DNA from 2 places in the Allobosea sp. BIWAKO-01 genome. Region 1 is predicted to be linked to the other one. Evidence: predicted binding sites of a transcription regulator. Region 1 holds the regulator's gene; the other holds the start of a gene.
The links. Region 1 encodes PhoB, which activates phosphate uptake and scavenging genes when phosphate is short. Its sites were predicted from a motif close to TGTCATNNANCTGTCAT; they were not measured.

Region 1 (5,191 bases):
CTCGACGGCCGCAACGTCATCAGCAACGATATCGATGTGAACGAGCTGCGCTCGCGCGTCGGCATGGTGTTCCAGAAGCCAACGCCCTTCCCGATGTCGATCTACGACAATGTCGCATTCGGCATCCGCCTCTACGAGAAGCCGCCGAAATCCGAGCTCGATGATCGCGTCGAAGGGGCTCTGCGCCGCTCCGCGCTCTGGGACGAGGTCAAGGACAAGCTGAAGACCTCCGGCATGGGCCTGTCCGGCGGCCAGCAGCAGCGCCTCTGCATTGCGCGCACCATTGCCCAGAAGCCGGAAGTCATCCTGTTCGATGAGCCGACCTCGGCACTCGATCCGATCTCGACCGGCAAGATCGAGGACCTGCTCGAGCAGCTCAAGACCGACTTCACCATCGTCATCGTCACCCACAACATGCAGCAGGCGGCGCGCATCTCGCAGTACACCGCCTTCATGTATCTCGGCGAGGTGATCGAATTCGACGCCACCAACACCATCTTCATGAACCCGCACAAGAAGCAGACGCAGGATTACGTCACCGGCCGCTTCGGCTGAACCGGCGCCCAGCCTTCCAACTGCTTTGCCGACAAAGGATACGCCGCGATGACTGATCACATCGTCCGCTCTTATGATGCCGATCTCGAGGGGATCCGCCGCAGCCTGGCCGAGATGGGGGGCATGTCGGAGCGCATGCTCGGCGATTCGACGGTCGCCCTGGTGCGCCGGGATACCGGGCTGGCACAGAAGGTCATCAGCGCCGACCAGCGCCTCGACAATCTGCAGCGCGAGGTCGAGGAGAAGGCGGTGCTCACCATCGCCCGGCGCCAGCCGCTCGCCAACGATCTGCGCGAGCTGATCTCGGCCATCCGCATCGCCGCCGATATCGAGCGCGTCGGCGATCTCGCCAAGAACATCGCCAAGCGCGCAGTCGCCATCTCCGGCCAGTTCCAGCCGCCGTCGCGCGCGGTCGTCGGCCTCGAGCATATGAGCCGCCTGGTTCAGGCCCAGCTCAAGGACGTGCTCGACGCTTACGCCGTCAGCAACGAGCAGAAGGCCATGGAGGTCTGGCGCCGCGACGACGAGATCGACGCGCTCTATACCTCGCTCTTCCGCGAGCTGCTTACCTATATGATGGAAGACCCGCGCAACATCACCTTCTGCACGCATCTCCTGTTCTGCGCCAAGAATGTCGAGCGCATCGGCGACCACACCACCAACATCGCCGAGACGATCCACTATCTCGTTACGGGCGAAGCCTTGGACGCAGCCCGTCCGAAGCTCGACACGACCAATATCCTTCTGGACGCCGCCACCGGTGAGTGACCGGCGCCCGACACCTTTGGGACCGAGTGAGACATGCCTGCACGCATCCTGATCGTTGAGGACGAAGAGCCGCTGACCCTGCTGCTGCGCTACAATCTCGAGGCCGAAGGCTTCGAGGTCGATAGCGTCGCGCGGGGCGACGATGCCGAGCTGCATCTGCGCGATCATACGCCGGACCTCGTGCTGCTCGACTGGATGCTGCCGGGTCTTTCCGGCATCGAGCTCTGCCGGCGGCTGCGGACTCGTCGCGATACCGAGCGGGTGCCGATCATCATGCTCACCGCCCGCGGCGAGGAGACCGAGCGTGTGCGCGGCCTCGCCACCGGGGCCGACGACTATGTCGTCAAGCCGTTCTCGCTGCCCGAGCTGATCGCTCGCATCCAGGCGCTGCTGCGCCGCGCCAAGCCGGGTCATGTCGCCGGCCTGCTGGCTGCCGGCGATCTCGAGCTCGACCGCACCACCCGCCGTGTCCGCCGCTCAGGGAGCGAGCTGCATCTCGGCCCGACCGAGTTCCGCCTGCTCGAGTTCCTGATGCAGGCGCCGGGGCGGGTCTATTCCCGGGCCCAGCTGCTCGACGCGGTCTGGGGCCGCGACGTCTATATCGACGAACGCACCGTCGACGTCCATGTTGGCCGGCTGCGCAAGGCGATCACCCCTGACAACGCCAAGGATCCGCTGCGGACCGTTCGCGGTGCCGGCTACGCCTTCGACGAGACCTTTGCGCGGAGCTGAGACTTGGATCATCGGGTCGGATATCGAATCCGGTCCGATGATCTGATTTTCTATGGCTGCATAGGCTTTCCAGAAAACCGCAATCCACTTTTCGGGCCGATGCCCTAGCGCGGCCCTGCGATGATGATCGCGGCGCCGGCGAGGCAGATCAGCCCGCCGGCAATGTCCCAGCGGTCGGGGCGAAAGCCTTCCACGGCCCAGAGCCAGACGAGCGAACTGACGATGTAAACGCCGCCATAGGCGGCATAGGCCCGTCCGGCGGCTTCGCTCTCCGCCAGGGTCAATAACCAGGCGAACAGGGCGAGCGACACCAGTCCGGGCACGAGCCACCAGACCGGCTTGCCGAGCCGGAGCCAGCCCCAGAACGCGAAACAGCCGGCGATTTCGAGAATGGCTGCGCCGAGATAGGCGGCGATGGTCGGCATGGTTCGTCCCTGTCGGTCGCCCTTGAGGGCGGATCACCCTTGACCGCAGGGCGCGCTGACGGCAAGCCAGACCGATGCCAGCACACCACATTGCCATCATCGGAGCAGGACCCTCCGGGCTGATCGCGGCAGAGCGCCTCGCGGCAGCCGGGGACACCGTCACGATCTACGATCGCATGCCCTCGCCGGCCCGCAAATTCCTGCTGGCCGGGCGCGGCGGATTGAACCTTACCCATTCCGAGCCGCTCGACCGCTTCCTGCCCCGCTATCGCGATGCGCAAGCCTGGCTGGAGCCAGCCATTCGCGCCTTCCCGCCACGAGCCCTGCGCGACTGGGCCGATGCGCTCGGGCAGGATACGTTTGTCGGCAGCAGCGGGCGCGTCTTCCCGCGCGCCATGAAGGCCTCGCCCTTGCTGCGGGCATGGCTGCGCCGGCTCGAAGGACTCGGTGTCAGCTTCGCGCCTGGTCATCGCTGGACCGGCTGGAGCGAGGCGGGTGCTCTGACGTTCCGGAGCCGCGATGGTGCCGATGTCGAGGCGCAGCCGGACGCGACGCTGCTCGCGCTCGGCGGCGCGAGCTGGCCACGGCTGGGTTCGGATGGTGGCTGGGCACCCTTGCTGGCGGCGCGCGGGGTTGCGATTGCGCCGCTGCGCCCGGCCAATGGCGGCTTCACGGTCGATTGGTCCCAGACCATGCGAGAGCGTTTTGCTGGAGTACCGTTGAAGCGCATCGTCCTGAGCTTCGGCGGCCAATCCGTGCCCGGCGAGGCGATGATCGATGCGTCGGGTCTGGAAGGCGGCGCGGTCTATGCACTTTCTGCCCCGATCCGCGAGACGATCCTGCGCGAGGGCAGGGCGGTCATCACCATCGATCTGCGGCCCGATCACGAGGCAGCGCTGCTGGTCCAGCGCCTCGCGCATCGTCGCAAAGGCGTGACGCTGAGCAATCATCTGCGCAAGGCTGCAGGCCTTGCTCCATCCGCGATTGCGCTGCTGCGCGAAGCGGCGAAGGGGCCCCTCCCCGAAGACGCGGAGAGGCTGGCCGCACTCATCAAGGCCGCGCCTCTGGTACTGACCGGTCTCAGGCCGATCGAGCGGGCGATCTCCACCGCCGGTGGCGTCGCCCCCGCCGAGATCGAGGAAGGCTTCATGCTGAATCGCTTGCCCGGTACCTTTGCCGCAGGCGAGATGCTGGATTGGGAGGCGCCGACCGGCGGCTATCTGCTGCAAGCCTGTTTCGCGACCGGAGTCGCAGCTGCAGCAGGGATTCAGGCCTGGCTCGCCCGAAGCTGAACGATCGCCTCAGGCGATCGTGATGATCTCGACCGCCTCTGTGCCGATGCTGACGCTCTCGCCAATGCCCTTGCCCATCAGCGCACTCGCCAACGGCGCGACATAGGGCAGCGTTCCGTGTGCCGGATCGGCCTCGTCCTCGCCGACCAGCCGCCAGTTCTGCGTGCGCCCGTCAGCCCGGCGGATCGTCACTGTCGAGCCGAAGCGGACGATGTCGTGCCTTTCCTGCGCAGGGGCCAGCTTGGCGCTGGCGCGTCGCGCCGTCCAGTAGCGGAACTCGCGTCGCGTCTGAGCGATCTCGGAGCGGTCGCCTCCGGCCAGCGCCGCCGCGTGTTCGTCATGCCAGCGCGCCAGCTGGGCCTCGATCTGTGCGAGCCCCTCAGGCGTCACGAGGTTTGGGTGCGGCGAGACCGGCCGGTCCGGCAGCTCGTCCAGGGTCCCTCTTTCCTCGGCTTCCTTGACGAAGGCGCGAGTCATTCTGGCCTCCTCCTATTGATCTCGGCAAATCCGGCGAACCGGACCAGAGTTTTCAGTGTTACGTCCTCACGACTGCTTGCGATGCAGCGCCAAACCGATGCCGGAATTTGAAGCGGCGATCACTTGGAGATGGGGATCAGGCACTGCCGAAGACAAGACCCGAACAATCTACACCCCCGTGTCCGCCCGCACCATCGAGAGCAGAACCATCGTGGGCTGCCGCTGGCCCGGGATCATGAGCGCAGTCTCGCTCCCCTGAAGGGTGCCGCCGATACCGGAAGAGCGCCGCGCTTGCGTCGGGCATTCCATCGCGGCCACGCTGATACTGAGTTGCGAGACCCGAAGGCGATCGTCCGGGAGACGGGTGGGCAACGGCGATCGTTGCGCGCGAATGCCTCGATTGACTGACGCATAGCCCAATGATTATGAATGCAGATCAATAGCCGTGGAGTTATGCATTTTGATCCCGTGCATCCGCACCGTGCTCTTCAAAACGTTGCCGGGTTCAGCTGGCCTCTTCGAGAGGTCGCGCTGCGATCTCGAGCAGACGGTTGGCCCGATCCCAGACGCGAGAGTTCCGGAGAGAAGGGAAGATCATGAGCCAGAGCGAGTCCCGGAACGAAAACTCCCCGTCTCGGATGATCGACGAGCGGATCACAGCGCTGGGCGATTGGCGAGGCAAGATGCTCTCCCAGCTCCGGGCATGGATCAGGCAAGCCGATCCCGAGGTGCTCGAGGAGTGGAAATGGCGAGGGGTTCCAGTGTGGTCCCACGACGGATTGATCTGCACTGGGGAGACCTACAAGAGCGTCGTCAAAATGACCTTTGCCAAGGGGGCCTCACTCGACGACCCATCGGGCCTCTTCAATTCCAGTCTGGATGGCAACACTAGGCGTGCCATCGACATCCACGAGGGTGAGACGATTGACGAAGGGGCATTGA
Region 2 (5,191 bases), 3.5 Mb from region 1:
TGTTCTCCGACAGCCCGGGAATTCCGGGTCTCAGGCAGCAGATGCCGCGCACGACGAAGTCGATCTCCACACCGGCCTGGCTCGCATCATAGAGCGCGTCGATGATCTCGGGGTCGACCAGCGAGTTGCACTTGCCCCAGATCGCGCCCTTGCGGCCTGCCTTCACATGCGCAATCTCCTCGGCAATGTCGGACAGCAGGCGCTGTTTCAGCCCCACCGGCGAGACGGACATCTTTTCGAGCTCGGCCGGCTCGGCATAGCCGGTGATGAAGTTGAAGACGCGCGCGACGTCCTGCCCCATCACCGGATCGGCGGTGAAGAAGGAGACGTCGGTGTAGATGCGCGCCGTGATCGGGTGATAATTGCCGGTCGCGATATGGCAGTAGCTGACGAGTTGGCCGGCCTCGCGCCGCACCACCATCGAGAGCTTGGCGTGGGTCTTCAGCTCGATGAAGCCATAGACGACCTGCACGCCCGCGCGCTCCAGATCCTTGGCCCAGCGAATATTCGCCTCCTCGTCGAAGCGCGCCTTGAGCTCGACCAGGGCCGTCACCGACTTGCCCGCTTCGGCCGCCTCGGCCAGCGCCCTGACGATCGGCGAGTTCGATGAGGTGCGATAGAGCGTCTGCTTGATGGCGACCACGTTGGGGTCATGCGCCGCCTGCTGCAGGAACTGCACGACGACGTCGAAGCTCTCATAGGGGTGGTGGACGATCAGGTCCTTCTGGCGGATCGCGGCGAAGCAATCGCCGCCATGCTCGCGAATGCGCTCGGGGAAGCGGGCGTTGTACGGCTTGAACTTGAGGTCCGGCCGGTCGACGCCAACCAGCTGGGACAGCTCGTTCAGCCCGATCATACCATCGACCTGGACGATCTCGTCGGGATCGACCTTCAGCTCGCGCACGATCAGCCGGTGCAGATGCGGCGGCATGCCGTCGCTGACCTCGAGACGGATGACGACGCCACGACGGCGCTGCTTCAGCATCGTCTCGAAGACGCGCACCAGATCCTCGGCCTCCTCCTCGATGTCGAGGTCGGAGTCGCGAATGACGCGAAACGAGCCGGTTCCCTTGACGTCGTAGCCGGGGAAGAGCTTGCCGATGAAGAGCGAGACCGTGTCTTCCAGCGTGATGAAGCGGTGCACGCCGTCGCGTGCGAGATCGGGCAGCTCGATGAAGCGGTCGATCTTCCCGGGAACCCGGATCAGCGCGTCGAGCTGCCGGCCGTCGCTGATCCGCTCCAGCGCCAATGCCAGCGTGAATCCGAGATTGGGGATGAAGGGGAAGGGATGCGCCGGGTCGATCGCCAATGGCGTCAGCACGGGGAAGACGAGATGGAGGAAATGGTCCTCGAGCCAGGTGCGGTGCTGCGCACCGATGTCCTTCGGACCCAGCAGCACGATGCGGTTATCGTCCAGCTCGCGCTTGAGCTCGACCCAGCGCGCCTGCTGGTCGGCGGTAAGATCGGCCGTCGCCTTGGCGATCTCGATCAGCTGCTCGGCCGGGGTCAGCCCATCCTGGCTGGGCGTGACGACACCCGCCTTGAGCTGCTCGCGCAGGCCGGAGACGCGGACCATGAAGAACTCGTCGAGATTATTGGCCGAGATCGAGAGGAAGCGGAGCTGCTCCAGCAGAGGATGGTTGCGGTTCGACGCCTCCTCCATGACCCGACGGTTGAACTTCAGCCAGGACAGCTCGCGATTGACGAAGCGGGCCGGCGAATGGCGCAGACCGACGGGACTGACCGCAGGCGCGATGTCCGCAGCCTTCACGTTTGTCGGTTCGATATTCATAAGTTTCGCCCTCATCTCGAACGCAAGCCGGGCCGAGATCGCCCGCCTGTCAAACCTGAAGCCATCCTAGCGTGACGCTTCGATGACGGGCGAGTGCTATTCCTGCGTTGCCTCAAACCAATTGCCTTCCCATGCTGCTTCCTTTGCCATGCTGCGGCGAGTGGCCTACTTGCGCGGCGCCCGCTCGTCCTGTTTGGTGCCGCCGGACATGCGGCCCATGCTGCACCGAAGCGGCGGATCCGCGCGAACTCCACAGAGAGCATTCTTGAGCGACAGCACTGCCCCTCACGATGATGGCGACATCGTCTACCCATCCGCCGTTCCCTTCGTGCTGGCGCATCTCGCCTGTTTCGGAGCGCTCTGGAGCGGTGTGACCTGGACCTCGGTCTGGCTCGCGATCGGGCTGTACTGGTTGCGGATGTTCGCGGTCACCGGTGGCTATCACCGGTATTTCTCACACCGCTCCTACAAGACCAGCCGCTTCGGGCAGTTCCTGCTCGCGCTGCTGGCCCAATCGACGGCGCAGAAGAGCGTGCTCTGGTGGGCCTCCAAGCACCGTCACCATCATCGCTATGCCGATACCGAGCATGACGTGCATTCGCCGGTCATGACATCCTTCGCCTATTCGCATGTCGGCTGGATCTTCAGCCGGGATCACAGCACCTTCGACGATTCAACGATTCAGGACCTGACGAAGTTCCCCGAATTGCGCCTGCTGCACCGTTTCGAGCTGGCGCCCGCGATCCTGCTCGCCGGCCTCTGCTTCGCGATCGACGGCTGGGCCGGCCTGATCGTTGGCTTCTTCTGGTCGACGGTTGCGGTCTATCACGCGACATTCTGCATCAACTCGCTCGCGCATGTGCATGGCGACAAGGACTATTTGACCGGCGACGAAAGCCGCAACAACTGGTGGCTGGCGATCATCACCATGGGCGAAGGCTGGCACAACAACCACCACGCCTATCAGTACAGCGTGCGTCAGGGCTTTCGCTGGTGGCAGTGGGACCCGACCTATTACGTGATCCTCGGTCTCTCGAAGATCGGCGCGGTCTGGGACCTGAAGGCGCCGCCGCAGGCCGTCGTCGATCGTTCGCAGGCCCTGCCGCCACGCGTCATCGAACGCTCGGCCGAGCGGCTTGCGGCTTCGGTGCCGCTGGACCGCGTCGTCAGCGCCTTCCGGGAAGCCTATGCGGCGAGCCCTGCCCTGTCGGAGCTGCACCTGCCGACGATGACGCTCGCCGATTTGCGCGATGCGCTCGCCGAACTGCAGCAGCGTGCGGGTGACCGGCTGGCCGAAATGCAGCAGCAGGCCCAGGACGCCGTGGCGCAATGGCATCTGCCGGTCCTGCCGAGCCGCGAGGAGCTCAGCGAGAAGGCGGCCGCGATGTTCGTGCGGACCCCCTCGCTCGACGCGATCGCAGCCCGTGCACATGAACTTCTGATCGAGGCCATGCATGCACGCCTCGTTGGGCCGCCGGTCAAGTCGGCTTCGGAAGGCGCGGCCTGATCGTTCGGTTCAGGACGCGTCCGCAGCCCGGACATAGACGAACGCCTCGGTCCCGGATCTAAGCCGCACCGCAATCCGGCGATAATCCGAGACCTCGTAGGAATCGGCCGCGGCGAGCTCCGCGGCCGTGATGCTGAAGACGGTTCCGGCCACTTCGTCGGCAGGATTGCCGGACCGGGTCACGATCGGATGATGCGTCTCGCCGCTGGTGGCGATCACCTCCGGATCGGTGATCTCGACCATAGTGCGGGCGAAGCCGACAAGGGCGTCGTCACTGCCTTCGAGCTTTCGGCCGAATGTGGCGAGCTGGACGTTCCTCTGGCGCAATGTGCCGTACGAAAACAGCCGGATCTCGCGCCTCTCGGCCATGCCGCTCTCCCCCCAACCTGCCTGGCTGGCAATCTAGCTTGCTGCGTCGCCTGTTCAGTTCGCATCATCCGGAAAGAGGTCCGCCAGGACCTCGCCGGCCAGCGCGCGCGTGACGCGCCGCCCGCGTTCCAGCGAAAGCCTGTCGAGCGCGTCGACCAGGGCACGCGCCGCGGCAAACGAGCGCTCCATCCGCAGCGTCAGCGCTTCGATGATGCCGGCATCGACGATGAGCTGCCGGTCGATGAAGAGCTTGACCAGCAGTGCCCGCAGCAGCGCATCGTCCGGCGGCGCGATCGTCGCATGCGGCGCCAGCCGCAGGCGCGACAACAGGTCGGGAATACGTACGCCCCATTGATCGGGGGCCGAGCGTGCGGTCAGCAGCAGCGAGCCGCGCTTGGCCTTGATCGCGTTCAGGAGATGGAACAGGGCGGCTTCGTCGCGAGGCCCTCTGTCGCAATCCTCGACGACGAGTGCCCCTCCGGAGATCAGGTGCGGTACGTTCTCCTCGGTCACTTCGGAGACGGGCACGATCCAGGCATGGGCCGCCTTGGCCCAGATCGCTGCGAGATGCGTCTTTCCCGCCCCTTCCGGACCAACCAGGCGCAGCCAGGCCTCGGGCCAGTGCGGCCAGGCCTCGATCATCCCATAGGCGGCTTCGTTGGACGGGCCGATCAGGAAATCCTCGACGCCGTGGCGGCTATCGACAGGCAGGTCGAAGGCGAGCTGACGCGGGCGGCTTGTATGGTCAGACATCGGCCCCGAGACGCTTGCGGGCTTCGGCGGACTTCGAAACATCGCCGCCATGATAGATGTTGCTCGCCAGATACTGGCGCAGTGCGAAGCGGCTCAAGACCCCGATGACCGCCGCCAGGGGAACCGCAAGCAGGAGGCCGACGAAGCCGAAGAGCGAGCCGAAGGCAAGCAGCGCGAACATCAGCCAGACCGGATGTACCCCAATCGAGTCGCCCACGAGCTTGGGCTGAAGGATGTTGCCTTCGATGAACTGACCGGCGGCAAAGACGCCAAGCGTCACCAGCGGCCAGGTCCATTCTGGCCAGAACTGCACGATCGCGACGCCGACCGACAGCACGAGGCCTGTCAGCGAGCCGACATAGGGAATGAAGGAGAGGAAGCCGCTGATAATGCCGATGAGTGCGCCGAAATTGACGCCGACGAGGCTCAACCCCACGGCATAAAAGGTCCCGAGCAGAATGCAGAGCAACGCCTGACCGCGCAGGAAGCCGGCGATCGCCTTGTCCATCTCGCTCAGCAGCCCGCGGATGGTGTCGCGGTGGTCGAGCGGAAGCCAGCTGTCGACGGTCGAGCACATGCGATCCCAGTCGACCAGCAGATAAAAGGCGATGACGGGGGTCAGCACCAGCAGCGAGAACACACCGATGATCGCGGTGCCACCGGACCAAAGCGATTGCAGCACGCTGCCGACCCATTTGGTGGCTTCGCCGACAAGGTTCCCGAGTGAATTCTGGGCATCCTGAGCAAGCTTGCCACCGCCCAGCTTCTCG

Region 2: BIWAKO_RS24045 (RNA degradosome polyphosphate kinase) is a predicted target of PhoB. The motif match lies at 1,864-1,880, and genes of this name have one in related genera.

The regions. Positions count from the first base shown of each region.
Region 1 is NZ_BCQA01000001.1:1,662,520-1,667,710, reverse strand. It holds gene pstB (phosphate ABC transporter ATP-binding protein PstB) at 1-555, shown strand, start outside; gene phoU (phosphate signaling complex protein PhoU) at 604-1,323, shown strand; gene phoB (phosphate regulon transcriptional regulator PhoB) at 1,357-2,055, shown strand; gene BIWAKO_RS07670 (YnfA family protein) at 2,160-2,480, opposite strand; gene BIWAKO_RS07665 (TIGR03862 family flavoprotein) at 2,555-3,772, shown strand; gene greA (transcription elongation factor GreA) at 3,782-4,249, opposite strand; gene BIWAKO_RS07650 (DUF1801 domain-containing protein) at 4,846-5,191, shown strand, end outside.
Region 2 is NZ_BCQA01000001.1:5,129,293-5,134,483, reverse strand. It holds gene BIWAKO_RS24045 (RNA degradosome polyphosphate kinase) at 1-1,792, opposite strand, end outside; gene BIWAKO_RS24040 (acyl-CoA desaturase) at 2,058-3,299, shown strand; gene BIWAKO_RS24035 (gamma-glutamylcyclotransferase family protein) at 3,309-3,668, opposite strand; gene BIWAKO_RS24030 (P-loop NTPase family protein) at 3,723-4,421, opposite strand; gene BIWAKO_RS24025 (AI-2E family transporter) at 4,414-5,191, opposite strand, start outside.